DNA from 3 places in the Runella salmonicolor genome. Region 1 is predicted to be linked to each of the others. Evidence: riboswitches for the same ligand, from Rfam matches in the RefSeq annotation. Region 1 holds a riboswitch; each other region holds the start of a gene.
What was found. A riboswitch is a leader RNA that binds a small molecule or an ion and turns the genes downstream of it on or off. The one in region 1 is predicted to bind cobalamin.
Positions count from the first base shown of each region.

Region 2: another riboswitch for cobalamin. It lies ahead of NCI00_RS06420 (TonB-dependent receptor plug domain-containing protein); the one in region 1 lies ahead of NCI00_RS11950 (DUF6580 family putative transport protein).
Region 3: another riboswitch for cobalamin. It lies ahead of metE (5-methyltetrahydropteroyltriglutamate--homocysteine S-methyltransferase); the one in region 1 lies ahead of NCI00_RS11950 (DUF6580 family putative transport protein).

Region 1 covers NZ_JAMZEL010000004.1:98,420-108,496, reverse strand. Annotated here, with positions in the region: gene NCI00_RS11975 (hypothetical protein) at 78-629, shown strand; gene NCI00_RS11970 (hypothetical protein) at 769-1,320, shown strand; gene NCI00_RS11965 (hypothetical protein) at 1,460-2,011, shown strand; gene NCI00_RS11960 (DUF1493 family protein) at 2,228-2,566, shown strand; gene NCI00_RS11955 (hypothetical protein) at 2,785-3,336, shown strand; cobalamin riboswitch at 3,443-3,658, shown strand; gene NCI00_RS11950 (DUF6580 family putative transport protein) at 3,709-4,299, shown strand; gene NCI00_RS11945 (Dph6-related ATP pyrophosphatase) at 4,299-5,000, shown strand; gene bioB (biotin synthase BioB) at 5,015-5,986, shown strand; gene NCI00_RS11935 (YqgE/AlgH family protein) at 6,075-6,629, shown strand; gene NCI00_RS11930 (porin family protein) at 6,732-7,313, shown strand; gene NCI00_RS11925 (anthranilate synthase component I family protein) at 7,566-9,011, shown strand; gene NCI00_RS11920 (T9SS type A sorting domain-containing protein) at 9,146-10,077, shown strand, end outside.
Region 2 covers NZ_JAMZEL010000002.1:140,470-150,546, reverse strand. Annotated here, with positions in the region: gene NCI00_RS06445 (TonB-dependent receptor) at 1-362, opposite strand, end outside; gene NCI00_RS06440 (PepSY-associated TM helix domain-containing protein) at 368-1,576, opposite strand; gene NCI00_RS06435 (TonB-dependent receptor) at 1,583-3,922, opposite strand; gene NCI00_RS06430 (DUF6686 family protein) at 4,105-4,434, opposite strand; gene NCI00_RS06425 (GTP-binding protein) at 4,767-5,981, shown strand; cobalamin riboswitch at 6,210-6,421, shown strand; gene NCI00_RS06420 (TonB-dependent receptor plug domain-containing protein) at 6,539-8,449, shown strand; gene NCI00_RS06415 (DUF5074 domain-containing protein) at 8,439-9,536, shown strand; gene NCI00_RS06410 (hypothetical protein) at 9,752-10,077, opposite strand, start outside.
Region 3 covers NZ_JAMZEL010000002.1:155,635-165,711, forward strand. Annotated here, with positions in the region: gene NCI00_RS06460 (hemerythrin domain-containing protein) at 67-771, shown strand; gene metE (5-methyltetrahydropteroyltriglutamate--homocysteine S-methyltransferase) at 845-3,151, opposite strand; cobalamin riboswitch at 3,243-3,391, opposite strand; gene NCI00_RS06470 (Fur family transcriptional regulator) at 3,792-4,271, shown strand; gene NCI00_RS06475 (LytR/AlgR family response regulator transcription factor) at 4,279-5,052, opposite strand; gene NCI00_RS06480 (sensor histidine kinase) at 5,033-6,121, opposite strand; gene NCI00_RS29495 (sensor histidine kinase) at 6,118-7,692, opposite strand; gene NCI00_RS06490 (Gfo/Idh/MocA family protein) at 7,957-9,039, shown strand; gene NCI00_RS06495 (LytR/AlgR family response regulator transcription factor) at 9,090-9,866, opposite strand; gene NCI00_RS06500 (sensor histidine kinase) at 9,866-10,077, opposite strand, start outside.

The DNA.
Region 1 (10,077 bases):
TGAAGGCTTAAAAGGAAATTCTGTGCAGAACGGAAACTGCCCCGCAACTGTAATTTTAGTTTTAACCTGATAAAATAATGAGATTGATAATCACGCTTTTACTGTCTTACTTTTTCTCCTCTACTTTGGCTCAAACCTGCGAGAAAACCCAAATAAAAGACCCGATTCTCATTGATGCCATTGGTGAGTTTATTATTAACTGTAATAAAGTCAATCAGATGTATAAAGATATGGGCGTTATATACATAGGCATAAATCCCGATAGTGGTAAAGCAGAGAAAAGAATTAGCTTATGGGCAGGCTTGACCGATAGCTTTAAAGAAAATCCACCCCAACACTATGCCCATCTTTTTGGGAAAATTATATTGATTCATCAATTTAATGAAAAAAGCGCAATGATTAAAAACGAAGTCCCCCCCGAACAACTGGAAGCTTTGTTGAATGAGGTTGGTGATCGGGTATTTATTAAACAACAAAGAAGGGGACGGTGGGTGGAAACCTATAATGCCGATGGAAGTTTAAAAAAAAGAAGCTTTCAGCAAATCATATCGGGCGGAGGCTCCCCTACAAGTATTACTCTTTTAATCAACAAAAAAACGGGAGAAGTAAGAAAGTTGAAATCTGTTTGAAGATGAGCGTAAATGAATCAAGCAAAGCCACTTTTTTGTTTGTGGCTTCGCTTTTTTGTTTAAAAACTGATGCGTAACACACGTAAGTGTGTCTTGGGATGATAGGCAATATCTTTAATTCGCTAACAAAATGAAGCCAATGAAACTTTACATCACGATTTTACTTTCCTACTTTTTCTCGTCTGCTCTGGCTCAAACCTGCGAGAAAACCCAAATAAAAGACCCTATTCTCATTGACGCTATTGGGGAGTTTATTATTAATTGTAATAAAGCCAATGAAATGTACAAGAGCATGGGAGTTATACACATGGGCATAAATCCCGATAGTGGTAAAGCAGAGAAAAGAATTAGCTTATGGGCAAGCTTGACCGATAGCTTTAAAGAAAATCCACCCCAACACTATGCCCATCTTTTTGGGAAAATTATATTGATTCATCAATTTAATGAAAAAAGCGCAATGATTAAAAACGAAGTCCCCCCCGAACAACTGGAAGCTTTGTTGAATGAGGTTGGTGATCGGGTATTTATTAAACAACAAAGAAGAGGACGGTGGGTAGAGACTTACCATAGAGATGGGAGTTTAAAAAGAAGAAACTACCAAATAGGTATATCAATGGGAGGTGGGCCTACAAGTATTACCCTTTTAATCGATAAAAAAACGGGAGAAGTAAGAAAGTTGAAATCTGTTTGAAGATTATCGTAAATGAATCAAGCAAAGCCACTTTTTTGTTTGTGGCTTTGCTTTTTTGTTTAAAAAAATATCCTTACTCCTCATGCGTATGTCTTGGGATGATAGGCAATATCTTTAATTCGCTCACAAAATGAAGCCAATGAAACTTTACATCACGCTTTTACTTTCCTACTTTTTCTCGTCTGCTCTGGCACAGACTTGCGAAAAAACCCAAATTAAAGACCCTATTCTCATTGATGCTATTGGTGAGTTTATTATTAACTGTAATAAAGTCAATGAAATATACAAAGATATGGGGGTTATACATATGGGAGTGCATCCGGATAGTGGAAAGGAAGAAAAAAGAATTAATTTGTGGATAGATCTGACCGATAGTTTTAAAGATAATCCCCCCCAACAATATGCGCATCTGTGGGGAAAGGTTATTTTGATTTATCAACGTGATGCAAAGGGCAAAATAATTAAAAACGAAATTCCCCCCGAACAACTGGAAGCTTTGTTGAATGAGGTTGGTGATCGGGTATTTATTAAACAACAAAGAAGGGGACGGTGGGTGGAAACCTATAATGCCGATGGAAGTTTAAAAAAAAGAAGCTTTCAGCAAATCATATCGGGCGGAGGCTCCCCTACAAGTATTACTCTTTTAATCAACAAAAAAACGGGAGAAGTAAGAAAGTTGAAATCTGTTTGAAGATGAGCGTAAATGAATCAAGCAAAGCCACTTTTTTGTTTGTGGCTTCGCTTTTTTGTTTAAAAAAATATTCTTACTCCTCATGTGTAACTTCATACGTGTGTCTTGAGATTGTCATAACCTGTCATTGGTTGGGGGATTTTAGCTTATGATTTAGTTTCTATTTTGTTTAAAACTACTTCTAAATTCAATGAAATAACTCAAGACTGTTAGCATATGGAACAAGATATTTTTAGTGATTTAATTAGCTTTGTACACACTACACGGTGGAAATATAGAAAAGAGTTAACGAGAGAGACTCAATTAGAGCGCGATTTATCATTGACAGGTGACGATGCAATTGAGTTTATGGAATCTTTTTTTAGAAAATTTAATATTGAATTCTCTAATTTTGAATTTTCAAAATATTTTGACGATGAAGGACTGCTGATTAACATTGATTGGTTTAAGCAACTTATTTATGGAACTCCATTACCAAAACGTTCTAAGCATAAGTTAACTTTAGGGGATTTAGAAAAAGCAATAATTGATAAAAAATGGAACAATATTGATTAGTATTACTATCGTGATATTCAATCATTACTATCATCTTTCTGCTCATTTTTTACCTAAAGATTATGGGAGAATATTATTGTTTTTAATTACATTTATAAAAAAAGCTTAGTTGAATGATTCTTCTTTAAAAGAAATTTATGTAAATACATATACAGAAACTAAGTATTTTTCGAATACTCAAGACATATGAAATAAAGTCGTTTTAACCTGATAAAATAATGAGAGTTATAATCACGCTTTTACTCTGCTGTTTTTGGGTTTCTGCTCTGGCACAGACTTGCGAAAAAACCCAAATTAAAGACCCGATTCTTATTGATGCAATTGGCGAGTTCATCATCAATTGTAAGAAAGCGAATGAGATGTACAAAGACATGGGTGTTTATGAAATGCATGTATATCCAGATAGTGGAAAGGAAGAAAAAAGAATTGAATTAGTAGCAAGACTGACCGATAGCTTTAAAGATAATCCCCCCCAACAATATGCGCATCTGTGGGGAAAGGTTATTTTGATTTATCAACGTGATGCAAAGGGCAAAATAATTAAAAACGAAATTCCCCCCGAACAACTGGAAGCTTTGTTGAATGAGGTTGGTGATCGGGTATTTGTTGAACAAAAGAGAAGAGGAAGGTGGGTGGAGACTTACCATAGAGATGGGAGTTTAAAAAGAAGAAACTACCAAATAGGTATATCAATGGGAGGCTCGCCTTTTGAAATTACTCTTATAATCAACAAAAAAACGGGGGAAGTAAAAAAGTTAAAAAGTGTCTAAGTGTCTCGTTTCTTGCTTTGACACGATTTACCACCTAAAAGCAAATCCCCCCTCCCTCAAAAAATAAATCCGCCTTTCCTACCCCTCACTCCCTACTTCTCCCTACTTTTGTATTCGTCTTGGGTGCCTCATGCCTGCTTCGTGGCAGGCTTTGACGGCTTAAAAGGGAATTCCGTGCAAAACGGAGACTGTCCCCGCAACTGTAAGTTTCATCCAAGGTCGCTCTTAACAACTGCATAAACCACTGATTTTCAAACGTAAATCGGGAAGGTGCAAGGGCGATGAAACAAGTCAGGAGACCTGCCCAATGAACTATTTAGTCGCCGCGCACGGAGGATGCGCAGCTAAACCGATTTTATTCTTTTAAATAGTATGAAAAACACCCTCAATCCCCGTCTGCTGACGTTGCTGTGCTTTATGTTGGCCGCAGCGCTGATTCGTATTCTGAACGTGGCGCAGCTCTCGCCCATTTCCAATTTTACACCGCTTGGCGCGATGGCGCTGTTTAGCGGCGCGTATTTCAGTACCCGTTGGAAAGCCTTTGCTTTCCCGCTTATCACCCTTTTTATCAGCGATTTACTCATCAACGCCGTCATTTACCAAGGCCGCTACGGCATCATCTACGAAGGCTGGTATTGGGTATACGGCATTTTTGCGCTGATTGTTTTTTACGGAAAAGTGTTACTACAAAAAATCAACGTCAAAAACGTCGTTTTGGTCGCCGTCATTGCCACGTTGTCGCATTGGGTCTTGTCGGATGGCAGCGTGTGGCTGAGCGGTGGCATTGATCTGCGCACGGGTCTGCCCCTCACGCGCGATTGGACTGGGTTTGTGCAATGCCTCACGCAGGGCGCGCCGTTTATGCGTAATTTTCTGGCGGGTACGTTGGCATACAGCGCTTTGCTTTTTGGCGGCTTTGAAGTTCTGAAAATGCGTTTTCCCAAACTGGCCGTTGCTGAATAATGCAGACGGCTCTTATGAATTGGTCGGGAGGAAAAGACTCGGCGCTGGCATTGTATCATAGTTTGCAAAACAAAGCCTACGACGTTCGTTACCTCCTGACTTCACTGAACGACTCCTTCCGACGAATCTCGATGCACGGCGTGCGCGAAGAACTGCTCGACCAACAGGCCCAACGGCTCGGCATCGAACTGCTCAAGCTGCGCCTGCCCGAAACTACGTCTATGGAAGAATATCAACTCCGTATGGCTCAAATTCTCCAACCCTTAGCCGACGCGGGCATCACAAAATCCATTTTTGGCGATATTTTTCTGGAAGATTTGCGCCTTTACCGCGAAAATCAACTGGCGACCATTGGAATGCAAGGAATATTTCCCCTCTGGAAACGTCCTTCGATGGAATTGCTGGAAGAATTTTGGGGCTTAGGATTCAAAACCATCGTCGTCAGCGTAAACGGAAATGTGTTGGACCAATCCTTTTGTGGCCGCGTGCTAGACCGCGATTTTGTCAGCGAATTGCCCGCCAATATCGACCCCTGTGGCGAAAACGGCGAATTTCACACCTTTGTTTTTGAAGCTCCTTATTTTTCCCAACCCATTGATTTTCAAAAAGGAGAAACCGTCGAAAAGACCTATCATTTTCAAAATGCCGAAGGAGAACACTTGACTTCCACTTATTTTTTCACAGATTTGTTGCCCATTTAAAGTCATTGCGCAAGATGAATCCTACGTTATCGAAAGACGCGGTACGCGAAATTTACGAATCTCCTATTTTGGAGTTGATTTACCGAGCCGCCACGGTTCACCGCCAACACCACGACCCTCAAGAAGTACAGGTCTGTACCTTGCTGTCTGTCAAAACGGGGGGCTGCCCCGAAGATTGCGCCTATTGCCCACAGGCTGCGCGGTACCACACGGGAGTACAAGCCCATAAATTGATGGAAGTGGATGAAGTATTAAGTGCCGCCCAACGCGCCAAAGAAGCGGGCAGCACGCGCTTCTGCATGGGTGCCGCTTGGCGCGAAGTCCGTGATAATCGCGATTTTGATAAAGTACTGGAAATGGTCAAAGGCGTGAATCAACTCGACATGGAAGTATGCTGCACGTTGGGAATGCTGACCGAAACCCAAGCTCAAAAACTGAAAGAAGCTGGGCTTTATGCCTACAACCATAACCTCGACACAAGCGAGGAGTTTTACCGCGATATTATTTCAACCCGTACCTACGACGACCGCCTCCAAACCATCAATCACGTGCAGAAAGTGGGAATTTCGGCCTGCTCAGGCGGTATCATCGGCATGGGCGAGAGCCACGACGACCGCATCGGAATGCTTCATACCCTGGCGTCGCTTCCACAGGCTCCTGAATCGGTGCCTGTCAATGCCCTGGTGGCCGTAGAAGGCACGCCGCTGGAGCATCAAAAACGCGTATCGGTCTGGGATATGATTCGGATGATAGCCACGGCCCGCATTCTGATGCCTAAAGCCATGGTTCGTCTCTCGGCGGGCCGTGTCAATATGACGATGGAAGAACAGGCACTTTGTTTTATGGCAGGGGCCAATTCTATTTTTGCGGGAGAAAAGCTGCTAACAACCCCCAATCCTGATGTTGATGCCGACCAAGAGATGTTTCAAACCCTGAATATCAGGCCGCGTCCTGCCTTCAAAGCACAAAAATTGGAAGCGGTTTAGTCACAACGTGCTCATTTGTTCTTGAAAATCCACTATTTTTGATTTTTATTTCGTTATCTCCCTAAAAGAGACACTGAACCAGGACCAAATGCCGCCGCTAAAACCTGCCCAAGGAAAATTATTAATTGCCGAACCAACTTTGGGTGACCCCAATTTTGAACGGAGCGTGGTGTTTTTGTGCGAACACAACGAACATGGAACCTTTGGATTGGTCTTTAATCAAACCACCAACTTACACCTTAACGACGTTCTGAAAGAGCCCGTTGTGACCAACCTGCCACTTTATCTGGGCGGTCCAGTCGAACAGAACACCTTACATTTTCTTCATCGGTTGTCATTTATTGAAGATGCCGTGCCCGTAGGTGATAATTTATATTGGAGCGGCGATTTTGAACAAATTATGAGCATGCTCAACGTCGGGAAAATAACCGAACGAGATTTGCGTTTTTTCATTGGATATTCAGGATGGTCAGCGGGACAATTGGACGAAGAACTCAGCAAAAACGCCTGGATTGTATCCGACACGGATGCTAGCTTTATCTTTGACACCCCAGTTGATCAATTTTGGAGGGCAGTTTTACGAAAAATGGGCGGCGAGTACCGGGTCAAGTCGCATTATCCCACCGACCCACGGCTAAATTAAAGACAAACAATTAATAATCAATCACATAAACAATAGTGAGGTTGTCACTAACACAGCCAAGTGGTTTGAAAACCACCATAAACTAACTTTTTGAATTGTATCATGAATTTGAACCTTAGATTACTTCTACTTTTGGTGATTGTGTCCATTGGAGCACAGGCCCAGACTGTTTACATGAAACCCCATTTGGGTTTGCGTGCAGGATTAAATATTTCCAGCAGTACCTATTCTCCCAACTTTATTTACAGCCTCAAACGCCAGTCTCACCCTAATTTAGGTGTTTTCTACCGTATTCGGAATCAAAAATGGGTTTTTCAACCAGAAGTACAACTTTCGGTACGCGGCGGTACATTTAAGGGAGAACTTGAAGTAGTACGCAACAATTTCAACTACGCCAGCTTTGTACCAGTGGTAGGATACATTCTCACCGAAGGCTTAACTTTTGAGGTTGCACCAGAGTTTAGCTACGCGGTCAATAACCTCCGAAGCGTGGTTCCACTTCGTAAAAACGAATTCAGCATGGGTACAGGGCTACGGTTTGACTTTATGGATATGGCAGAAGATTTCAGCCTGAACCTTCGCTACATTCACGGGTTCACCAATTTGTCAACTTCCAAAACTGAATCGCTTTACAATCGTACGTTACAGGTTTCGGTCATTTACAATTTGTACAAAAAGAAGTAGCTCAAGCAATCTACAAGGGGTTTTTTGAGGAAGAATAAATAAAATTTGGATTTATAAATCCCGATTGTAATTTTGCAACATGATTTTAAACGTAAAAAATAGCGCATGGTGGTGGCGTTCTTCTTCCAAAAAGATGAACACGTAATGCTATGCTTATTTTTAACCCAAAAAGCTCGCTGTTCATCGCACAGCGAGCTTTTTTTATTTTCAATTCCCAAACTTGATAACTAACAAATTCAACCGATATAGGTAATGACAACGACCGATACTACCTTCAAAATCAGCACTCAAAGCCGTAAATTATTAGGAGATATGCTTACGCCCGTTGGCGTTTATCTCAAACTCCGCGATAAGTTCCCCTACACCGTCATGCTCGAAAGTGCCGAATACCACGGCATGGAGCACGGCTTCAGCGTCATTGCCTGCGACCCCGTTGCCTCGTTTGTGTTGGACGAAGACGTGGTAACGCAAACCTTTCCTGACGGCTCCGAGGAGACGTTTGGTTTGCCTCATCGCAAACACGCCATGCAAACCCTACGGGATTTTATCCAGCGCTTTGACGCTCCAAAAAATGATTACCCTTTCATCAATGGTGGTTTGTTTGGGCATATTACCTACGACTCAGTGGAATACTTTGAAGACATTGAGATTCAGCCAAAAACACCCGACAACGCCATTCCACAGATGGTGTATCGCGTGTATCGTTTTGTGATTGCGTTCAATCATTTCAAAGATGAAGTGTATTTGTTTGAGCATGATTATGGCGTAACAAGGCAGGATTCCAACCACAGCCGAAGTATGGGCATGGATTTGGATTCTTTGGAGATGATTGTTAAAGCGCCTAAAATGGCGACGTTCCGCTTTAAAGCCAATGCCATCGAAGAAAGCAACGTCACCGATGAGCAAATGGCGGGTACGATTCAGCAATGCATCAATCATTGCCTACGCGGCGATGTATTTCAGATTGTACCTTCGCGTCGTTTCAGCAAGAAATTTGAAGGCGATGAATTCAATGTTTACCGGGCTTTGCGCTCCATCAATCCTTCTCCGTATCTTTTTTACTTTGATTTCGGCAATTACAAAGTGTTCGGTTCGTCGCCCGAAAAACAAATTTACATCAAAAACGGGCACGCCGAAATTCACCCCATTGCGGGCACTTTCCGGCGTACAGGCGATGACGAAAAAGACGCTGAATTGGCGCGTCAACTAGCCGCCGACCCCAAAGAAACAGCCGAACACGTGATGTTGGTAGACTTAGCCCGTAATGATTTGAGTCGGAGCTGCGACGTGGTCAAAGTAGAAACCTACAAAGAAGCACAGTTTTTCTCACACGTGATTCACTTGGTTTCTAAGGTAACAGGAAAAATGAGCGCGGGGGTTAATCCACTCCAATTGGTTGCCGATACATTTCCGGCTGGAACGCTCTCAGGCGCCCCCAAACACAACGCGATGACCATCATTAATCGTCTTGAAACCACCAATCGTAGTATTTACGGCGGTGCATTGGGTCATATCAGTTTTAGCGGAGACTTCAATCACTGCATTACGATTCGTACTTTTTTGAGTAAAAACAATACGTTGTTTTATCAAGCAGGAATGGGCGTAGTGGCCAAATCGAACATTGCTTCTGAGATGCAGGAGGTGCATAATAAGCTCGCCGCGCTCCGCAACGCCATTGAAATGGCTAATGAATTGTAATAAAGCACCAAAACACAAAATCGTCCGTAATTCGAAACAGATTTTTTTCCAAAGTTTGTCTATCTTTGTTTCGTTTATTGCGTATATATTCTGTAATCAAACAAGAAAGTATAATGCATAATCGTTTTCACGGTATGAGGAAACTTTTTACACTACTGACCATATTTTATTCCACACTCGCATTTGGACAGGGTTATATTGACCTTTCTTCAAATACAGAGGTGACGCCGTGGAGGCCCGATGGCGCTTTATTGCAGACATTCAGTAACATAGGCACTCCGCCAGTGACCGTCACGGCCACCATTCAGGGGAACACCAATCGACTTCGTAACCAAACCCCCCGTAATGACTCCCGGGGATTATGGCTAAACATTGCGTTAGGAAACCGTACCGAAGGCATCAGTGTTACGTTCACATTTAGTGAGCCCGTAACCAATTTATCATTTGGAATTCTGGGAATCGACCGCGAATTAAGCTTTAGTAACTATCAAGACCGTGTCCTTATTGCGGGTTATGACGACAACGATATAGGTGTCACACCGGCCATTTCTTATAATCCTAATTTTGCCTTTTTAACCAACGGAATAGAGCCTTTTGTAAGAATTCTATCCGGTTTCAATTCCGATCCCTTAGACAGTACCCGCTCGACGGTTACTTTTCCGGGCACTGGTGTTAAAAAAGTGACCATTGCGTTCAACAGCGGTGATAATATCCGTAACGGTGCCACTACTGCGCAAAGTATCTTCCTGACGGACTTATCATGGGCCAGTATTGTACCTGTTGAACTTATTTATTTTCGTGGAAAAGCAGAAAACGACCGCGTACGCCTGAATTGGGCCACCGCAAATGAATCCAACAGTGACTATTTTCAGGTAGAGCGCAGTACAGACTTAAAGGAATTTACGTCAATAGGGCGCATTACGTCGGCGGGAGATTCAAAGCAACGCGTCGAGTACAGCTTTTTGGATGAAGCGCCCTTGCCAGGAGTGAATTATTATCGACTGAAACAAGTGGACAAAGACCGCGCTTCAGAATATTCAAAAATCATTGCAGTCAGCCCTCAAAC
Region 2 (10,077 bases), on a different contig from region 1:
TTGGTTTCAATCTCCTTTTTCTCCGATTTCTGAATAACTAGAACTTCATTCAAATCAACGTTTTTGGGTTTGACAACGATGGATACGTCAATCTGTGGCTTATTGACGTTCACTTTTATCCTTTGGGTCTCAATCTCAACCGATGAAACAATAAGCTCGTCTTGCCCAAAGGGTACGTTTTTTAACACAAAAAATCCATTGTGATCGGCAATGATGGTTTTATTGCTTTGGGTCAACTTTATGCCAGCGTAGCTTACGCCGCCGTTTTCTTTGGAGTACACCTTACCTCTGATGGTAGCTGTTTGTCCCCACCCACTGAGATAAATCAGCGTAAATAATATGGTAATAGAAACGATTCTCATGCCTCCTATTTGGTCAACACCGGTTTTGTTGCAGTTCTGTCAGTTGTGTTCAGTACTTTATTTGAGTCGCTTTGAATACGGCGGCCATTTCCACTACGGCCGTTTCCACGGCGGCCCCACCAAATGTAAAATCCCGTGATGGGCAAACTCGCCGCAATCAGGCTGACAAAAAAAGCGAGTACTTTGCCCGCCAATCCACCGATGGCCCCCACATGAATATCGTAGTTCATCCGAAAAGTTTTATCGGCCAACGTCGCGTCTTTGAAGCGTCCGTAAATGTGATTGACGGGCAACTCCTGCAATGAGTATTGGTCAAAATAGCGATAATCCGTTTTCCAAAAGGTGCCTTCTTCTTCGTTGATATTCACCGCAATAGAAGAGGAATCTGTTTCAGGAATGTGCACTTCCAAGGTCTTGGCGTTGGGGTGTTCTTGTTGCATTTGATGCCAAATCCGATCAATGGCGGGGGCTGGAGAAGAAGGCAAAATGGGTTGGGTGATGGCGGAAATAGGCTCCTCAAAAAGCAGTGATTTATCTCCTCCCAGCCTAGTATAAACCGAACTCGCAAACCACTGAAACCCCCATACCAAGCCCGTTGCGGCCAAAATAAGGATGAAAAAAGCCCCATAAAAACCCAAAATGTTGTGCAAATCGTAGTTTTTACGCTTCCACTGCATTCCTTCTCTCCACCGAAACCAAACGCGTTGTTTGGCCGCTGCTCGGTTTTTGGGCCACCACAGCATAATCCCCGAAATAAGCATCACCACAAAGGCCAGCGTGAAATACGCCACTACGGGTTGGCCAATATTGGGAGGTAACCACAGATAAAAATGCCCCTGCAACACAATCCGAAAAAAGTCTGCATCCATATCTTTGACTTTCAGCACTTTCCCCGTATAAGGATCGAGGTACACGATGTAATAATACGACGGGTCGAAGTGAAAAAATATGGCTTGAGCGGCTTTGGCATTGCCCGAATACATGATGGCATGAAGATGCTTGTGGGGCAACTGTCGGGTGGCTATCTCCTTCAAAACAGAAGGAGATAACTGAACAGAAGCCCTCGGCTCAACGTATCGGAAGGACTCGGTCGCATTCAGAATTTCTTCCTGAAAAGCGTACAAACATCCCGTAAAGCTGATGATAAACACCACAATCCCCGACGCCAACCCAAGCCACAGGTGCAGCAGTCCAATGATTTTTTTGAACTTCATGGTTGATTAAAATTTATAACCAATGCTAAGACGGCTGTTGCGGAGCGGCTCGGTTTGCCAATAGTACGCGTTCAACCACGTATAGGGCGCGCCCGAAAACAAGTACTCATTCAGTAAGTTGTTGACATTGAGCGCCACCGTCAGGCGATTGCTCTGCCACGACACGGCTCCGTCGAGGCGGAAATAATTGGGGAGCGCCTGGTTCGTTCCGTCAAATACGTACCACGACGAACGGTTTACCTGCCACTGATAGCCCAACGAAGCGCCCAAACCTTTCAGGTGGCCATTGCTAACGCGGTACGAAAGCCACGCGTTGGTGATGTGCTTTGTTGCCCCCGCTACGGCCACACCCACCTTCTTTTCGTCGGTATCTTTGGTCACTTTTGCGTCGGTGTAAGCATAATTTAGGGTCAAATCGAGGCCTTGGAGCAGTTGGCCGCGCAAATCAAACTCCACTCCTTTGGTTTTGGTTTGCCCCAATTGAATTGAAAAATTCGGGTTGTTTGGGTCGGCGGTCAGGACGTTATTTTTGGTAATTTGGTACAGCGAAACGGTCGAATTCCAACGCCCACCCATCCATTCTTTTTTCAAACCCGCTTCGGTATTATTGCCCGTAATGGGGTCAAAACTCTTTCCATTCACATCCGCCCCTGCCTGCGGGATAAAGGCCTGGTCGTACATTGCGTAGGCAGAAGTGCTTTTATTCAAAGAAACGCTCATACCTATACGTGGCGTAAATTTACTGCTTTTTACACTGCCCGAATACGGGTCATAGTCTTTGGCAGTGGTGTATCTTCCCGCCAGGGTCAGCCGAATTTTTCCATCCCAAAAACGCAGTTCATCTTGCACGTATAAGCCCGAATAACTTTGTCCATAATTCACCCCACGGCTCCGAAGGCTCTTCGAACGGTCAAATACGGGTAATGAATCTGCGGGTACTGTTCCGTAGACGGGATTATAGATATTGAAAGGAACGGCCCCTTTCAACGTACTGCCCTGCGCCCAATCGGCAAAATATTCTTTCTGCCCCATGTCCAGCCCCGCCAGAATACGATGCGTAACACCACCCGTTTTGACGTCTCCGTTCACAAAAATCTGCCCTATTCTATTGATTCCCAAGGCATCCCAGATACTAATACCGCGCAGAATTGTCCCGTCGATATTTACCGAACTGGGCCACATACTTGTCCCGATTTGGTTGTAATTATAGTACGCCAATTGCCCCGTCAGTTTCCAGTCTTTGTTAATTTGGTGATTCAGTATCAATAATAAACTGTGGTCATTGATGTTGGTTGGGTCTAAATTAGGCTCCGTCAGGGTAAAGTTTACGGGCAAGTGCTCGTAGGGCTTTTGCGAAAACACGTAGGCCGAGCCAATCATCGACATTTGTGAATATTGATACGTGTATTCGGCCGTCAACGAGGTTTTCTCGTTGATTTTGTACTTAATCACGGGTACCACCGAATAGCGATTGTTAAATTCATAGTCGCGGTGCGAGCCTTTCATTTGGCCCATCAAGTTGAGGCGGTACTGCAATTTTCCGTCTTTGCTCAGCAAGCCGTCAAAGTCGGCGGTGGCGCGGTAGGTGTCAAAACTTCCCAACGTCAGCGTCATTTCTCCTTTGGTAATGCCCGTTGGCTTTTTCGTTACCACGTTATAAAACCCGCTAGGCTCGCCGTTGGCCATCATAAAACCCGCCGGGCCTTTTACAAATTCGATGCTTTCTACCATGCTCATGTCTTCGGCAAGCGGTCCCCAAGGCATCTGAACGTTCATACCGTTGCGAAAAGCCGCAATTTGCGAGCCGCGCATGTTCAGCAATGCGTAGTTGTCCCAATGTTCGAGGCGGGTCACCCCGCTCACGTTGCGGGTTACGCCTTCGAGCATGTCAAAAATTTGTTGGTCGTTAATCAACGCTTTGGTCAGTACCTGAATATTTTGGGGCGTCTCAATCAACGGCGTCTTTAACCGCAGCGAAACCGAAGGCATATCGGCATTGTATTTATTGGGGAAAGCCGTCACGACCACTTCTTCCAATTGGCGCAGATTTTCTTTCAATACTACGTTTACGTCCGACACCTGCCCCGCCGTGACCGTCACGCTTTGAGTTTGGGTCTCTAGCCCGACAAAACTCACCTGAAGTGCGTAATTGCCCGCTTTCACTTTTTCAAATAAGAATTCACCTTCTTGGTTGGTCACGGTTCCTTTGCCCGCTCCTTTCAGGTTTACGTTCACAAATTCGGCCGCTTTGCCGTCGCTCGTTGTGATGCGGCCTTTGATGGTTGCGTGTTGGGCCATTGCCCAGCAGGATAGGAATAAAAATGCAAGGGAAAGGTAGATTTTCATTGTTTTAGTGGGGATACAAATAAGGTTCATTTTTATAAAAAGAGGTATGACTGATTGGTAAAACAACTGGTAAAAAATAAGTAAGGTAAAGTATAGTACGACAAAACAAAACCGCGTTGAAGCCAAAGCATCAACAACCTAAAAAATTGTATTACAGCTAGATAACTAAAATACTAAAGGCATCAATTGACATGTTTGAGCATTTTCCGCGCCTCTACCGTGAGGGCTACTTCATTCATTAGTGTGAGCAACTCACGCAGTTCGTCGTGAGAAAAAAGGAGATAAAAATTGGATAAAGGCGTGTAATGAATCAACTCTTTACCATGTGGCGTTTCATAGGTTTCCATCATTCTTTTTTCGGTCAATAATTGCCGAAACCACTCAAATTCACTTTCATTCAAACAAAACATAATGTTCTTAAAAGCAATGTGATAAACCTTACAGATTTCACATACGCCTACGTATCCGTACTCTTTTTCGAGAAGGGTTTTAAAGGGATGTTGGTGTGTCATAAGAGTGCTGTTTTTAGGTAAACGCATAGCAATGGCAGGATGGATTATATCATTTCTCAATCACTCTCCTCCTTTTTCAAAAGTTAAACGAATGACTGTATTTATTTAGATTAATTATAAATAATGGACAAAGGAATAGACTATTTAGATTCAATCCAAATAATTTCGCTCTTTTTTTAAACCTCTTATTAAAATAACCAGTTTTGAGCCACAACTAAAATCGGCGACTTTTCATATTGGTACTTGTAGAAATCTTAATTTATGCAACATTGTTGCATAATAAAATTAATCCATCCATATTTGCAACATTGTTGCAAATAAAAATCTAAAGTATGAATAAGCAAAAGAAACTACCCGTTACGGTACTGAGTGGCTTCCTAGGAGCGGGAAAAACCACCCTACTCAACCATATTTTACACAACAGAGAAGGGCTAAAAGTGGCCGTGATTGTCAACGATATGAGTGAAGTAAACATTGACGCTCAACTGGTTGAACGGGAAAGTACCCTTTCCAGAACTGAAGAAAAACTCGTTGAAATGTCAAATGGCTGCATCTGTTGCACTCTACGCGAAGACTTGATGATTGAAGTGGAAAAATTGGCCCAAGAAAACCGATTTGATTACTTATTGATTGAATCGACGGGAATTTCTGAACCCGTACCTATCGCGCAGACTTTCACGTTTAAAGACGAAGAAAACGGCATTGACTTGTCCCGTTTTGCCCAAATTGATAGCATGATTACGGTCGTCGACGCCCTAAATTTTGCCAAAGATTTTGGTTCGGTCGATACCCTGCATACCCGAGCCCTCAATGAAGACCCGCAAGACCACCGCACCATTGTCAATCTTTTGACTGACCAGATAGAGTTTGCCGACATAATCATTCTTAATAAAACCGACTTAGTTTCTCAAGCTCAATTAGGTGAATTAAAGGCGATTATCTCGTCTCTCAATCCAGTCGCTAAAATCATTCAATCTAGTTTTGGCAACGTATCTACGTCGCACATTCTAAATACGGGGCTTTTTGATTACGAAAAAGCCGAACAATCGGCGGGGTGGATTCAAGAGTTAGAAAATCTCAAAACGGGCAAAACCCATACACCCGAAACGGTTGAATACGGCATCAGTTCGTTCGTCTTTCGCGAAAGCCGCCCGTTTCATCATGAGCGTTTTTGGCATTACCTCTCCAACGATTGGCACGCGGGCATTCTTCGTTCCAAAGGATTATTTTGGATTGCTTCCCGCCCCAATGAGGCCATCAACTGGAGTCAAGCGGGTGGTTCATTGCGGGCCGAAAGCGCCGGGGTCTGGTGGGCAAGTATGCCATTCAATCAACGCATTCGCTACGCGGCTTATGTTGACAATAAATCTATCATTGAAACCCGATGGGACAAGCGCTTTGGAGACCGCCAAAACGAGTTGGTCATTATCGGACAAGACCTCAATCAAGAAATCATCGAAAAAGAATTGCAAGCCTGTCTGTGTACAGATACTGAAATCAACGCGATGGAAACAAAACAGGTTTTTCCCGACCCTTTCCCCCTTTAAAGGGGACGGCTTCTCCCCTATTATTGGGGTACCTAATTGGCCAGAAATGACAATTGGCCGGGTTCCCCCCCTGAATATTGAAGCACCTTCTAACGTATTGTTTTATAAAGCCATTTAATTGATAATCAACGGGATTGTAAAAATAGAAGCACTCATTTTACTTTACTTTTCAAAAAAAATGAATGAATATTTTAAAAATAGAAGTTGACAAACGGATTCTTTTGCTCTACCTTTGAGCCAGTTATTGGTGCCTGATGTACGCCTCAGTGCGTGCCGATTGGCTTAATAGGGAATCCCGTTCAATTCGGGGGCTGTTCCCGCAACTGTATGTTTCAATACATTGTCGCTCACCTTTTAGTCACTGTTCTGAATTTAAAAAGAATGGGAAGACCAGCGCCAACGAAACAAGCCAGGAGACCTGCCAACAATCATTCTTGACGAGTCCTTACGGGTAATGAGGCAACGTCGAGCGTTCGATTTCACGTTCACATTTTCGGCAAAATACCTTGATTTACAAGCTCCTGCGGTTTGTTAGCTGCATACCTTTCATGGTATTAATGGCTATTGCTCCGCACCTCTACGCCCAAAAAGAGCAAAGCCTCTGCGAAGTAACCGTGCGGGGAGTGCGGCCCGAGCGCTTCATGGTGGGACAAAAAGTGCAGGAAATTGATTCGGTCCAACTGACACGCTTTCGTTACAGCACGCTGGCCGATTTCCTACAGTTTCAAAGCCCAGTGGCGTTCAAAAGTTACGGAGCAGGGCAGGCCACAAGCATTGCTTTTAGGGGAACTTCCGCCAATCATACAGCGGTGCTTTGGAACGGGGTGAATATCAATTCGCCGTCGTTGGGGCAAAGTGATTTTTCGACGATTCCCGTGGCGGGCTTCGACCAAATGAGCGTGCAGTACGGGTCGGCGGCAAGCTGCGTCGGTACCGATGCAGTGGGGGGCAGTATTCAACTACGCTCCGTACCCGATTTTAGGCAAAAAGGGCTTCAAACCTTGGCCGCTTTTCGCCTCGAAAGCTCCGAAAATTATACGGGTCAGGTAGGGCTACGTTTCAATCAGAATGCAGGCAAGAATTGGACAATTTCGGGCAAAACCCTTTTATACGGCAGTATATTTAATAACTATTTCGGGAGCGAACCCCAACGCACCCGCCAAGGCGAAAGCTATTCGTTTGAGCCCACCCGAACTACCCAAAAAGGCGCGGTGCAAGACCTGTATTGGCAACATCAAAAAGGCAATCTATTCTCGCTTAATCTCTGGCTGACCGACAATACCCTCACCATTCAGCCCCATCAAGTTCCGTTGCGTGAAGTCACCCGTACGCAGGCCTACCGCGTGCTGGGTTCGTATCAGATTGGCAAAACGCTGATACGAACGGGCTTCATCCGGGACGTGATTGATTACGGAAAAGGAGAAAATCTAACCCCCAGCCATACCGAAATCGACCGTTTTATTCTCCGTACCGAGCACGATTTTTCGTGGATTCAAAGCTGCGACAAAGGCACTAATCTCAAAATTGGGGCCGAATTGGTGCATTATAATGCCCGGGTGGATGGCTACGGAGATGAGGTAAAACGAGAAAATCGGGCCGACTTTTACGCCTTACTCCGACATCAGTTCAACGGAAAACTCAGCGCATCGCTCAACCTGCGGCAAGCCTTCGTAACCCGATTTAGCCCCCCCTTTACCCCGTCGTTGGGGGTGGAGTACACCGCGTTTACGCGTCCGCTTACCAAAATCAGTTTAAGCGGAAATACCTCCCTCAGTTACCGTGTACCAACGCTGAATGAGCGTTACTGGGTCAATTTGGGCAACCCTGAACTCCGCCCCGAACGCGGTTTCAACAAAGAAATCGGCGTGACTTGGAAACAACGGCTGGCCGAAATGAATCAATTTTCGGTATCCATCACCGCGTTTCATAACCTCATCGACGACTGGACTTATTGGAATCCAGAACGCAATTATCGGGTCGAAAACCTCCAGCAGGTACTTTCCAAAGGGCTTGAATTTACGTTTGGCTTAAAAACCCAATGGCATAAAACGCAGTTGGATGCCAACCTAAATTATGGTATGACCGATGCTTCGCAACAAAAAACCTACGGGCCTTACACCCAAGACTTTATCGGAAAACAACTCATTTATGTGCCACGGCACACGTTTGGAGGAACACTTACCGCCACCCACGGTAAAGCCTCTCTCACTGTGCAACAGCAATTTAATTCGGAGCGTTACAGCACTTTTGACCACTCGGGTCGGCCTTTTGCCCCCTATTATTTGCTGAACGCGGTGTTGAATTATCAATTTCAAAAAAGAAACTTTCGCAGCGATGTCGCGCTTCAGGGAAACAACCTAACCAACACGGTGTATCCCAATCTCAAGAAAAACGCGATGCCCTTAAGAACACTATCACTCAACGTTATTTTTTATTTTCAATCAAAACAATCCACAAATGAATCGTAATTATCTGCTTATTATCAGCCTTTTAAGCGTTGGCTTCTCCGCCTGCAACACCCCCGACCCCGTGCCGTCGCAACCCTACGACAATGGTGTACTCGTCATTAATGCGGGAAATTTTCTGGACAACAACGGGTCTATTTCTCTGGTACAACGAACTTCTACGACCGCCTCGTATGACATTTTTCAGAAAGAAAACAGTCGTACGCTTTCGGGGAGCTTGAGCGGTTATGCCGAAGTCAACGAAAAGGGCATTATCCTCGTCGATAACTCCACGGCGGGCAAAGACGGCATCGAAATCGTCGACGCCAGAACGTTTAAAAGTCTGACGTCAATTCCATCCACCGAAGTGGAAAACCCACGGGCGGTGGCCAAAGCAACCGATACCAAGGCCTATGTTACTTGCTGGGATGCTACGGGTGATTTTTCTAATTTTTACAAAAACCCTGGCTACGTGGCCGTGCTTGATTTGACCGCCAACAAATTGACCAAGAAAATCCCCGTCCAAAACGGCGCCGAAAGCATTTTAGTCATTGGCAACGAAGCCTTTGTGGGAAATACGGGAAGCGGAATGACAAAAATTACCGTTATCGACATTGCCACTGATGCCGTTAAACAATCCATCGAAATTGGCCGAAATCCTGACTTGGTGGGTCTTGATGTCAATAACAAACTTTGGCTGTATGCGGGAGGAGAAATGGTACGGCTAAACACCCAAACCAAAACGGTGGAAACACGTTTTAAAATTACGTCGCCCAATGCGTCAAAATCGCCCAGTTCGTTCACGTTGAGTGCCGACAAAAAGACCATTTATTTCACCAATTCATTCTACGACGCGGCCGACGGCTACCTCCAAAAAGGCGAAACCTATAGCTTTTCCATCGATGCGGCGGCCGTAGTGGCTGATAAACCTTTCATCAATCGGTTATTTTCAGGTGGGTTGGGCGTTGACCCGCAAACGGGCGTAATTTATGCCGGTTTGGTGCCCTCTTTCAAACAAGCTGGCTATGTTCTCCGCTATCAACCCAACGGTACATTGATTGATTCGGTCAAGGCCGAAATCGCACCGAGTACTTTTTTCTTTAAAAAATAATACCCGAAGCCCGTCGGACGGTTTTGAACCGACTGACGGGTAAGTCAATACCCATTAACAGCCATGATATTTTAAGTCCGAAGGGCAGGCCGTGTGGGTCTGCCTTTTTTTGCTTAAAGTTGAATAATAACTTCTTGCCAATAGTGTAGTCATTACCCGTCGGTCGGTTCAAAACCGACTGACGGGTAGACGGGTAGATACAACTGACGGATAAATTAATACCTTAATTTAGGTTCGACCCAAAGGGCAGTTAGGCAAAGCAAAAAAAGCCCAAACCACGCCCAATCTGGCAATTTGGCGGTCATCTGTTGCGTCGTTCCTGTCGAATATTTCGACTGATTGCTCTTGTGCGCTTGCACGCTCTCCGCCATTCGGGCCGCATTTGATACTGTAGTTTCATTTTCCTCTACGTACACTTCCAACGAATCCTGAAAGGGCTGCCAACCCGATTTTCTGAAGGTATAGTCCGTACCATAACTAAGCGAGTTGAGGGCAGAACGTTGGAGTGAAACCGTATCTTCAGCCACCGAAACGGTCGGGA
Region 3 (10,077 bases), on a different contig from region 1:
TATTGATATAATTATACTTTTTGGGTTGTTTTTTCTTAAATTTGCTTAAACTCAAACCCCAAAATAATGACCGCAATAAACGAGTTTATCGATTCTGAAAAGGTACATCAGCTTGTATTAGAACGGTTTGAAGTAAAACCTTCGAATCAACCTGGTATGGTGGCGGGAGAGCTGCACCAAACGATGGATATGGATCCTGAATTAGTGGAACTCATTCAGGATTTGTATACTAATTCAGAGGGCTTTCCATTTGAAAAGATGTATAAGTTTTCGCTTGAGGAAATTTTGACGTATTTACAGGCAACGCATCGGTATTATCTTATGAAAAAGCTGCCCGAAATCGAACAGTCGTTGGTGGATATTTTCAGTAAGTACAGCGAGAGTTATCAATTATTGGCGAGTTTGGCCTACTTTTTTAATAATTATAAAGCAAAATTAATTGACCATATTCGCTTTGAAGAGAAAGATTTATTCCCGTACATTCAGCTGTTAATCAAGGCCTCCAAGGGGGTACAAAACACGCTGAAATTGGCCTCAAATCCCGACTTCAGTATTTGTGGTTTTATGGAGGCGCACGCGTGCATTGAAGATGAATTAGAACAAGTAAGTACCTTGATTAAGCGCTATTCGGGCAATCAGGCGCTGCCGTTGCCGTATAAAATTTTTCTCAATCAGGTTGAGTTGTTTGAGATGGAACTGCGCAAACACGCCATCATTGAAGACCACGTCTTGGTGCCGATGGCGTTGGAATTGGAGCGAAATTTGAATTGATTTTTTTCAATAAGGGGCGATGGGTGAACTTTTCATTGGCAAAGCCTTCAACTTTGCCAATGAAAAGTAATCATTACGAATAAGATTCCTGTTCTACCAACCTACGTATTCTGCCAGCTGCCTCCACCATATTTTTGAGAGCGGCTTCGGTTTCGGGCCATTTACGGGTTTTTAGGCCGCAGTCTGGGTTGACCCACAGGTTTGTGGCGGGGAGTACCGTCAATGCTTTTTTCAACAATCCAACCATTTCTTCCACCGTGGGCACGCGGGGGCTGTGAATGTCGTACACGCCAGGCCCGATTTCGTTGGGATAATTAAAACCAGCAAAGTCATCCAACAGCTCCATCTGCGAGCGGGATGTTTCAATCGTGATTACGTCGGCATCCATGGCCGCAATATTTTCAATAATATCACTGAATTCCGAATAACACATGTGGGTGTGAATCTGGGTTTCGTCCCGCACTGCCGCCGCCGACAAACGAAACGCTTGCACGGCGTGGTCGAGGTATGCTTTGCGGTCACTTTTACGAAGTGGTAATCCCTCTCGGATGGCGGCTTCGTCGATTTGAATGATTTTGATGCCCGCTTTTTCCAAATCAGCTACTTCGTCCCGAATAGCCAGCGCTAACTGCATCATGGTATCGCTGCGGGGCTGGTCATCGCGTACAAACGACCACTGTAATATCGTAATCGGGCCCGTCAGCATACCTTTCATGTATTTTTGGGTAAGTGACTGCGCGTAGACCGTCCAACGAACCGTCATAGGTTGTAGACGTTCAATGTCGCCGTAAAGAATCGGTGGTTTTACGCAGCGTGAGCCGTAGCTCTGTACCCAGCCGTTTTGGGTAAAAACATAGCCTTCGAGTTGTTCTCCGAAATATTCTACCATATCGTTACGTTCAAACTCACCGTGAACCAAAACGTCCAATCCTAGTTCTTCCTGCCACATTACCGCTTTTTGAATGTGTTCTTCAATGGCTGCTTCGTATTGTTTGGGTGTCAGTTCCCCTTTTTTATACTTTGCTCGAAGTTGACGCACATCTTCCGTTTGCGGAAAAGACCCAATGGTGGTTGTAGGAAAAAGTGGAAGATTCAGCAGGGACTTTTGCTTGTTTTGTCGTACCTCAAAAGGGCTTTTGCGCTGGGTATCTTTCTCTTTAAGCTCCGTCACTCGTTTTTTTACGTGTTGTTTATGAATCAACGGCGAAGTTCTACGGCTCATAAGCGCTGCTTGATTCTCTGCCAATGCATTCAGGTTGTCATTTACAGCAATGTCGTATAAATCAGTTATTTCCTGCAATTTTTGTTTGGCAAAGGCCAGCCAGTTTTTGATTTCTTGGGGCAGGTCTTTTTCCAATGCTAAGTCTGACGGGCAATGCAATAACGAACATGAAGGGGCAATCATGACCCGGTCTGGGCCCAGTTTTGCCACGGCTTTTTGGATGAATTGCAACGACTTAGCATAGTCATTTTTCCAAACATTACGCCCATCGATGATTCCTAGCGACAGCGACATGGGCTCTTTCAGGGCAATCAATAGGTCGTCAAATTGGCTCGGAAAACGAACCAAATCAACGTGTAATGCACAGACGGATAGATGAGAAGCGGTCAGGATGTTGTCGCGTAAGCCGTCAAAATAAGTGGTTAGCAGCGTTTTTAGGGTTGGAAATTGGGCCCGAATGGTTCCATAGGCCAATCGTAATGCATCCTTTTCTTTGTACGTCAAATCCAGCGCTAGACAAGGCTCGTCAAACTGAACCCACTCGGCACCAGCGGCGTGGAGCCGTTCGAGTATTTGACAATAAACGGGGAGCAGCTGGGGGAGCAGGTCTAACCGATGAAAGCCTTCCTCTTTTTCTTTGCCCACCAACAGATATGAAACGGGTCCTAACAAAACGGGCTTGGTCAAAATACCTAATTGCAAGGCCTCCTCAAATTCATTGAAAATCTTGTTAGATGCGAGACGAAAGGATTGATTTTTGGTAAATTCTGGAACGATGTAGTGATAATTGGTATCAAACCATTTGGTCATTTCCATGGCTTTGATGTCGAGTCCATCTTTCTGGTATCCGCGTGCCATGGCAAAATACATGTCGAGGGCGTTGTTTTGGGGATGAGCCGATAAGACGGCCTGATAGCGCTCGGGTACGGCATCGAGTGTAAGGCTCAGATCCAGCACATGGTCGTACAACGAAAAATCGTTGGAAGGAATCAAATCGATACCCGTCGTTCGTTGCAGTTCCCAATGCTGACGGCGCAGGGATGCACCCACAGCCAGCAATTCCTGTTGGGAGATTTTGCCTGTCCAGTAGGATTCACAGGCTTTTTTGAGCTCGCGCTGGCTACCAATGCGGGGGTAGCCAAGGTTGTTTTTTAGCATTTGCTTAAAAGGAGTTGATTGAAACAATAAATTTTGGGTAACTTATTGTCCTTCCCTTTTGCTTGACTACTGCTTTAGGTCGTGAAAGCATGGGTCAAAACGTTTGGGGGCGAGTGTCTCGGCTCGCAGCGCTCTAAGGTGCTGCTTACGGTTGCACGTCAGCTCGTGATTTACACACGATTCCTTTTTAATTCTGACACTTTAAAAAGTAAGTCAGAAACCTCCAAACGGCAATTATAATGAAAGAACTTTGGCAAAAATAAGGGAAGAAAATATTAGAAGACATAAAAACTAATTATATGAATAAGAATAGATAAAAAGTCTATATTAATATTGTATTGTAATTTAAAAATAGCCTTTTTTCTTATAAAATAACACATTTTATCTTTTAAAGATTTGAAAAAAAGACCCTCTCAACAAGGGTAAGAAAAGTAAGTAGCTGCTTAGCGGGGGGGGAAGAGTAGAATAATTGGGCGTTTTGGTTTTGGAATGTATCTTTCATTTACAACGTCGGCGAGGTTCCAAACCTCGCCGACGTTCTTTGCGTTTGAATTAAAGATTTCTTTTCTATTGTTTGTAATTAATCTAAATAAAAGTAAATTTGTGACATAGATGCACCCGCTATTCTTATTTATAGATTATGCACACTTCACACCTTCGAGCAGCTACGTTGCGACTGGACCAGTTTCTGGAGTTGAAAGGCTTCCGCCGTACCCAAGAACGGTATACGATATTGGAAGAAATATATTCGCACCACGACCATCATCATTTTGACGCCAACCAACTGCGTGAAATCCTGCTGGAAAAAGGATTTCACCTCAGCATGGCAACCGTTTACAACACGCTTGAACTGTTTGCGGAAGCGGGTCTGATTAAAAAACACCAATTTGGCAATTCGCCCGCGTCGCATTATGAACGCACGCTCGGCAGTCGGCAACACGACCACGTAGTTTGTTTGGACTGTCACTGCGTGAAAGAATTTTGTGACCCGCGCATGGGTTCCATCGAAAATACCGTTGGTGACTGGTTTCAAACGCAAGTTTTACAACATTCACTTGTATTTTATGGGCATTGCACCGACGAACTTTGCCCTCATAAAGCAGGAAAAAATGTCAATTAAGGGCATTTTATTTACCCATCCATTTTTTAAAATCACTCACCTTTTCCCGACTAACAATGGCTTCTTTCTCGAAGGTTGGGTGTAAATTCAGGGACAAACGATTGCCGAAATAAGGCTGAATCTGTTCGACGGCTTGGTGCGTAACAATGACGCTCCGGCTTATCCGAAAGAATTGGTGTGGGTCAAGGTTTCCCGCCAATTCGTCGAGGGTATATTCAACCAGAAATTTTTGATTGTTGTGCGTTTTGAAGAAGCTAAAGCGCTCATCGGTAAAGAAATACGCAATTTCTGACGTTTCGATGGACAACAATCTTTGGCCTTGTCGTACCAGAAATCGTTTCCGAAACTCAACGGGCTGCTGTTGCAACTGCAATTCTTTGATTAATTTTTCGATGCTAAACGGCACGCCCTCAGTCGGTTGGTTTCCGCGCAAATCACGCAATTTTTTCAGGCTCCGCTGTAAATCTTCCTTTTGTATCGGTTTTAGCAGATAATCAATGCTATTGACCTTAAAGGCCTGCAAAGCGTATTCATCGTAGGAGGTGGTAAAAATGACGGTACTCTGTACATTGACCTGTTCAAAAATTTCAAAACTTTGTCCGTCGGCCAATTCGATGTCCATAAAAATCAGATCGGGGGCGGGGTGGTTTTCTAGCCAATCGACCGATTCTTCAATACTTGCCGTGATGCCCACTACGGTGAGTGATGCGTCGGCCTCGGCAATGAGTTTTTGCAGTTTTTTGACGGCCAATTCTTCGTCTTCAACGATTAATACGTTCATGTTTCGTCGCAACAATTAGGGGTAATACAACAGTGAAAAACCCATCATGGTCAGTAATAACGGGTTTTGATTGGGTTAATAATTGATATTTGGCCATGATGTTTGACAGGCCGATTTGATTAGATGCTACGCGGGTATTTTTGCGTTGGAGGTTATTTCGAACTTGCAACAAATGACCGTCAAGTCCTGTTATCTCCAAATGCAAAGGACGGCTTGCCACAATGACGTTGTGCTTTACCGCATTTTCGACCAGTATTTGTAAGGTAAGAGGCGGGATTTGACAGGAATAAAAAGATTCTGGAATATTAACCTCCAAATGAATCCCGTTTCGGTAGCGGGTTTTGAGCAGGTGAAAATAAGATTCAATGAATTTGAGTTCATGAGTCAAACTAGTCAGGTCCCCCTGCGAATTTGTTTGCAGTAAATAGCGGTATACTTTGGCCATTTCGTCCACAAAAATCTCGGCCTGTGCGGGTTCATCGGCAATCAACGACGAAAGCGAATTCAAGCTGTTGAAGAGAAAATGCGGATTGACCTGACTTTTGAGGCTATCAAATCGGCTTTGTAGGTTTTCTTGTTGCAGTTTCTCTTTTTCAAGCGCGTTTTCTCGCCATTTATTGATCGAATATACCGTTTCGTCGATTCCCACCGAGAGGAGGTTTGCCCCGATATTCAGAATAAAAATTTGTATAGTGATGCGAGGATTGTGATTATAGCCAAACAGATGAAAATAATCGTACAAGAAAATGCCCCCCAGAATGAATATGGGAGTGACAATCATAAAGGTAAGTAGTAACCATCCTGCCCGTTTTTTTGTCTGGTTGAGGTCGGGGTACCGTTGAATGATTTGCTGCGTAAAATAATCGAGGGTAATGAGACAGGTCGCCGCAATGCTTAAGTTAAGGCTGGTAGCTGCAATGAAAACAAAGGGTTTGTTGAGATAGTCGGGGCCAACCATCCAAAAGGTAAGTAATGGAATAAACCACGAAAACAACAACAAAAAATGCAGTTTGGTCTGTTGGCGGATGCGAAAACCAGGCAGGGGAATATGCTTCAATGATAACTTCATTTATCTTCGCTGACGGTCAAATTGGGCAACAAGGGGAGGAGTACCGTAAAAGTTGTTCCGTTGTCAAATATGGAAACGGGCTCTACCGTCAAGAAGGTATATTTGCCCATTAGGTTGGTTAATTCGGCTTGCGGGTCTGCAATGCTGACCATTCGTTTTTGAATCGTGTGCTGAATCATTAATTGGCCTTCTTCGGTGCTTTGAATGAGTATATTCAGTGGTTTTTTGGCCGAAATTGTGTTGTTTTTCATGGCATTTTCAAGCAGCATTTGCAAGGTAAGGGGCGGCAAATAACCCGATTTTTCGTTATTGTCGACATCAATGGTGACTGAAATGCCATTTCCGTAGCGTATTTTGAGTAAAAAGACGTACGAATTGATAAAATTGATTTCTTTTTCGAGCGTGGTGAGTGGATTTTGGTGGGTTTGGAGCAAATACCGGTAGACTTTGGCCAGTTCATCCACAAACTTTTCGGCCTGTTTTACATCCTCCTGAATCAAGGAGGAAAGAGAGGTAAGGCTGTTAAATAAAAAATGCGGATTTACCTGCCCCTTCAGCGTGTCGTAGCGTCTTTGGAGTGCTTCATTTTTGAGGGTCTCTTTTTCGACCTGTTCTTGTTGCCACATGGATAAAGCGTAGAAATAACCGTGGGTGAGGCAAAGCAAAAAATCAAAACATAACCCCAACAGGATGAACGCTTTGGCCGTCATGATGGAAAATGTAACGCCAAATATGTCGATTTCACTAATGACCCACAACGAGCATACTACCGCCGTGGAAGAAACCGTTACCGTCAAGAAAAGCATTAACAATACCCGAAAAAGGGTTTGACGAAGAAGAGGAAATGTACGAATAGCCAGCCGAACCGACAACGTCAATAATACAGCGCAGGGTATGTATAGCATCACGACCAACGCGGAGCCAAGGCTGAGTAGCAATGGGTCGGACAGATAATTTGGCCCGATAATCAGGTAATTGGTCAACGGAACCAACATCAACAAGACCAAACCATGAAATCCCCATTCTAGCGGACTCACTCCCGACCACCATCCCTGATAAGTAAGCACCAAGCGGTCGTCTATTTTTGAAGACGAGTTGAGGGGCGGCGAGTTTGGGCGAGTGGCTTCAGCCTTTTTTCTTCGACAAGACTCCGCGTAAAACAAATTCAGGGCCGCGCAGATAAAAACGTCAAATACGGCTCCCAATATCCAAATCGGTTTTACTTTGGCCCAACTGAAAGGAATGGAAAGACGCGGGACTACGCTATACACCCACACATCAAAAATGGCCAATAGTCCCGTCAGCGCACCTACTACACCCATCATGATAAGGATGCGCCTAAGAATAAACTGTTCGGGAACAATGGCGAGCACTTTTCGAATGGCAATGGTCAGCAACACAATTGAAAACCAATAAAGCCCACAAATCACGACCGTACCCGCGATAAACGTATCAAGAGAACGGAAATAATCCATTCCGATGAAAAAATAATTGCCGATGGTAAACAGCAAGGGCATCATCAACAGATGATAGCGCCACTCAGCAGGTGAAAAAAAGCGGGGTCTAAACACGTTTAGGTTAAATTACATGATGTTGCCATAATGCATTGCGGGATGAAGATAAGCGGCAATTTCCTAAACACGGAAATCATCGGCCTTTATTTAGAGATTTTTGTGAATGAATTGAGAAAAACACCGCTTGAATTGTGAAAGAGCCTAAGCCGATGATTCTATTCGCTCTGAGGATGTCGGGAATTCAAACCCCCAAGAAATTGTAGTAGGTAAAGTACTAAGTTGTACTTTTACGGCAAGAATCATTTTCCTTTCAAACTATCTATGTCAACACTCAATAAACCCGTGCGCGTTCTGGTGGTAGGATGCGGAAACATGGGAGCCTCCCACGCAACGGCGTATCATAACGCCGAAGGTTTCGAAATCTGCGGAATCGTTTCAACCGGAAAAAGCAAGGAAGTCCTGAATGAAAAACTGGGCGGCGGCTATTCGCTTTTCTCAGATTATGCCGAAGCCCTGAAGGCTACAACCCCCGACGCGGTTTGTATCTCGACTTATCCTGACACCCACGAAGCGTTTGCGGTGATGGCCTTCGAGCACGGCTGTCACGTATTTATCGAAAAACCCGTTGCCGATACGGTCGAAGGCGCAAAACGCGTGGTAGCGGCGGCCGTTAAAGCCAATAAAAAACTCGTGGTGGGCTATATTTTGCGGCACCATCCGTCGTGGGAAAAATTTGTGGAACTGGCGCAAGAACTTGGTAAGCCTTTGGTCATGCGCATGAACCTCAACCAGCAAAGCCACGGCTACATGTGGGATGTACACCGTAATTTGATGAAAAGCCTCAGCCCAATTGTGGACTGCGGTGTTCATTACATCGACGTGATGTGTCAGATGACCCGTTCAAAACCCGTTTGGGTATCGGCCATCGGTGCCCGACTGACCGAGGAAATCCCCGCTGGAAATTATAATTACGGACAGTTGCAAATCCGTTTTGAAGATGGCTCTGTGGGTTGGTACGAAGCAGGCTGGGGCCCGATGATGAGCGAAACCGCCTTCTTCGTCAAAGACGTAGTGGGACCCAAAGGCTGTGTTTCTATCGTGGCCAAAGAAGCGGGCGGCAGCGGCAAATCTGACAATGTAGATGCGCATACCAAGACCGAATCTTTGCGTTTTCATCACGCCGAGTTGAACGAAAACAACCAGTTTGTCAAAGAAGATGAGTGGATAAACCTGACCGACGAGCCAGACCACCAGGAGCTTTGCAACCGCGAACAAAGCTATTTCTTAAAAGCCATCGTGGAAAACGTTGACTTGACTGACCACATGAACGACGCCGTCAACAGCCTCCAAATTGCATTTGCCTGCGACGAGTCTGTGCGTACGGGTGAAGTGGTAAGATTGTAATTCATAAAACTAAATTTTGAGGAGTGCGCTCAGTTAAGCGCACTCCTTTTTTATTCTCCCATCCACGCCCTAAACTCAGGCGCTTTGTAGCGACTGATGATTAATTCGTCTTCGGTGAGGGGTTTAAGCGTGATTTTGAGGCGACCGTTGAGATGAACCTGAATTTTGTCGATGGATTGCCGCGCCACCAAATACTGCCGAGTAGCCCTAAAAAATGCCTTAGGGTTCACCATCGTTTCCAATTCTTCAAGCGGATATTCAATCAAATACGAACGTTTATCGTGGGTTTTAACAAACGTAAGTCCTTCTTTACTTTCAAAATAAGCAATGTCGTCCACCCGTAGCGGCAACAGCTTAGTTCCTTGTTTGAGCAAAAAACGGTCGCGGTAATTGGGCCTGACGTGTTTCTGCGAGCTGAGCATTGCTTTCAATTCGTCCAAATTGAGGGTGTTTTCGAGAGCGCCGAACGTCTTTCGTAAGTGTTGAAATTTCCGTAGACTTTGTCGGAGCATTTCTTCTTCGATGGGTTTGAGCAAATAGTCAATGCTGTTTACTTTAAAGGCTTGAATGGCAAATTCGTCGTAGGCGGTGGTAAAAATAACGGGACATTTAAGCTGAATTTGATTGAATATCTCAAAACTTTGCCCGTCGGCCAACTCGATGTCCATGAGCGCCAAATCAGGTGCAGGATGCGTACGAAACCAATCTACGCTGCTTTCGACACTCTCTAGCATCGCCACTACTTCAATGTTGGCGTCAATTTCCGTGACCATCACTTTGAGGTGTTCGGCGGCCAATTCTTCATCTTCGATAATGACAACTTTCATTATTCTTGGGGTTTAATGAGCGGAATTCTGACGACATAATTTTCGGTGTCCTCGTACAAATCAATGGGCGGTAGTTGTAACAATTCGTATTTGGCGCTGATACTGACAAGCCCTTTTTTGGTGGTTGGCAGCGAGTCATTGTTTTTGCGTTGTAAATTATTCGATACCTGAATATAAGCATCTTCAACGCTTTCGATTTTGATGGTCAATG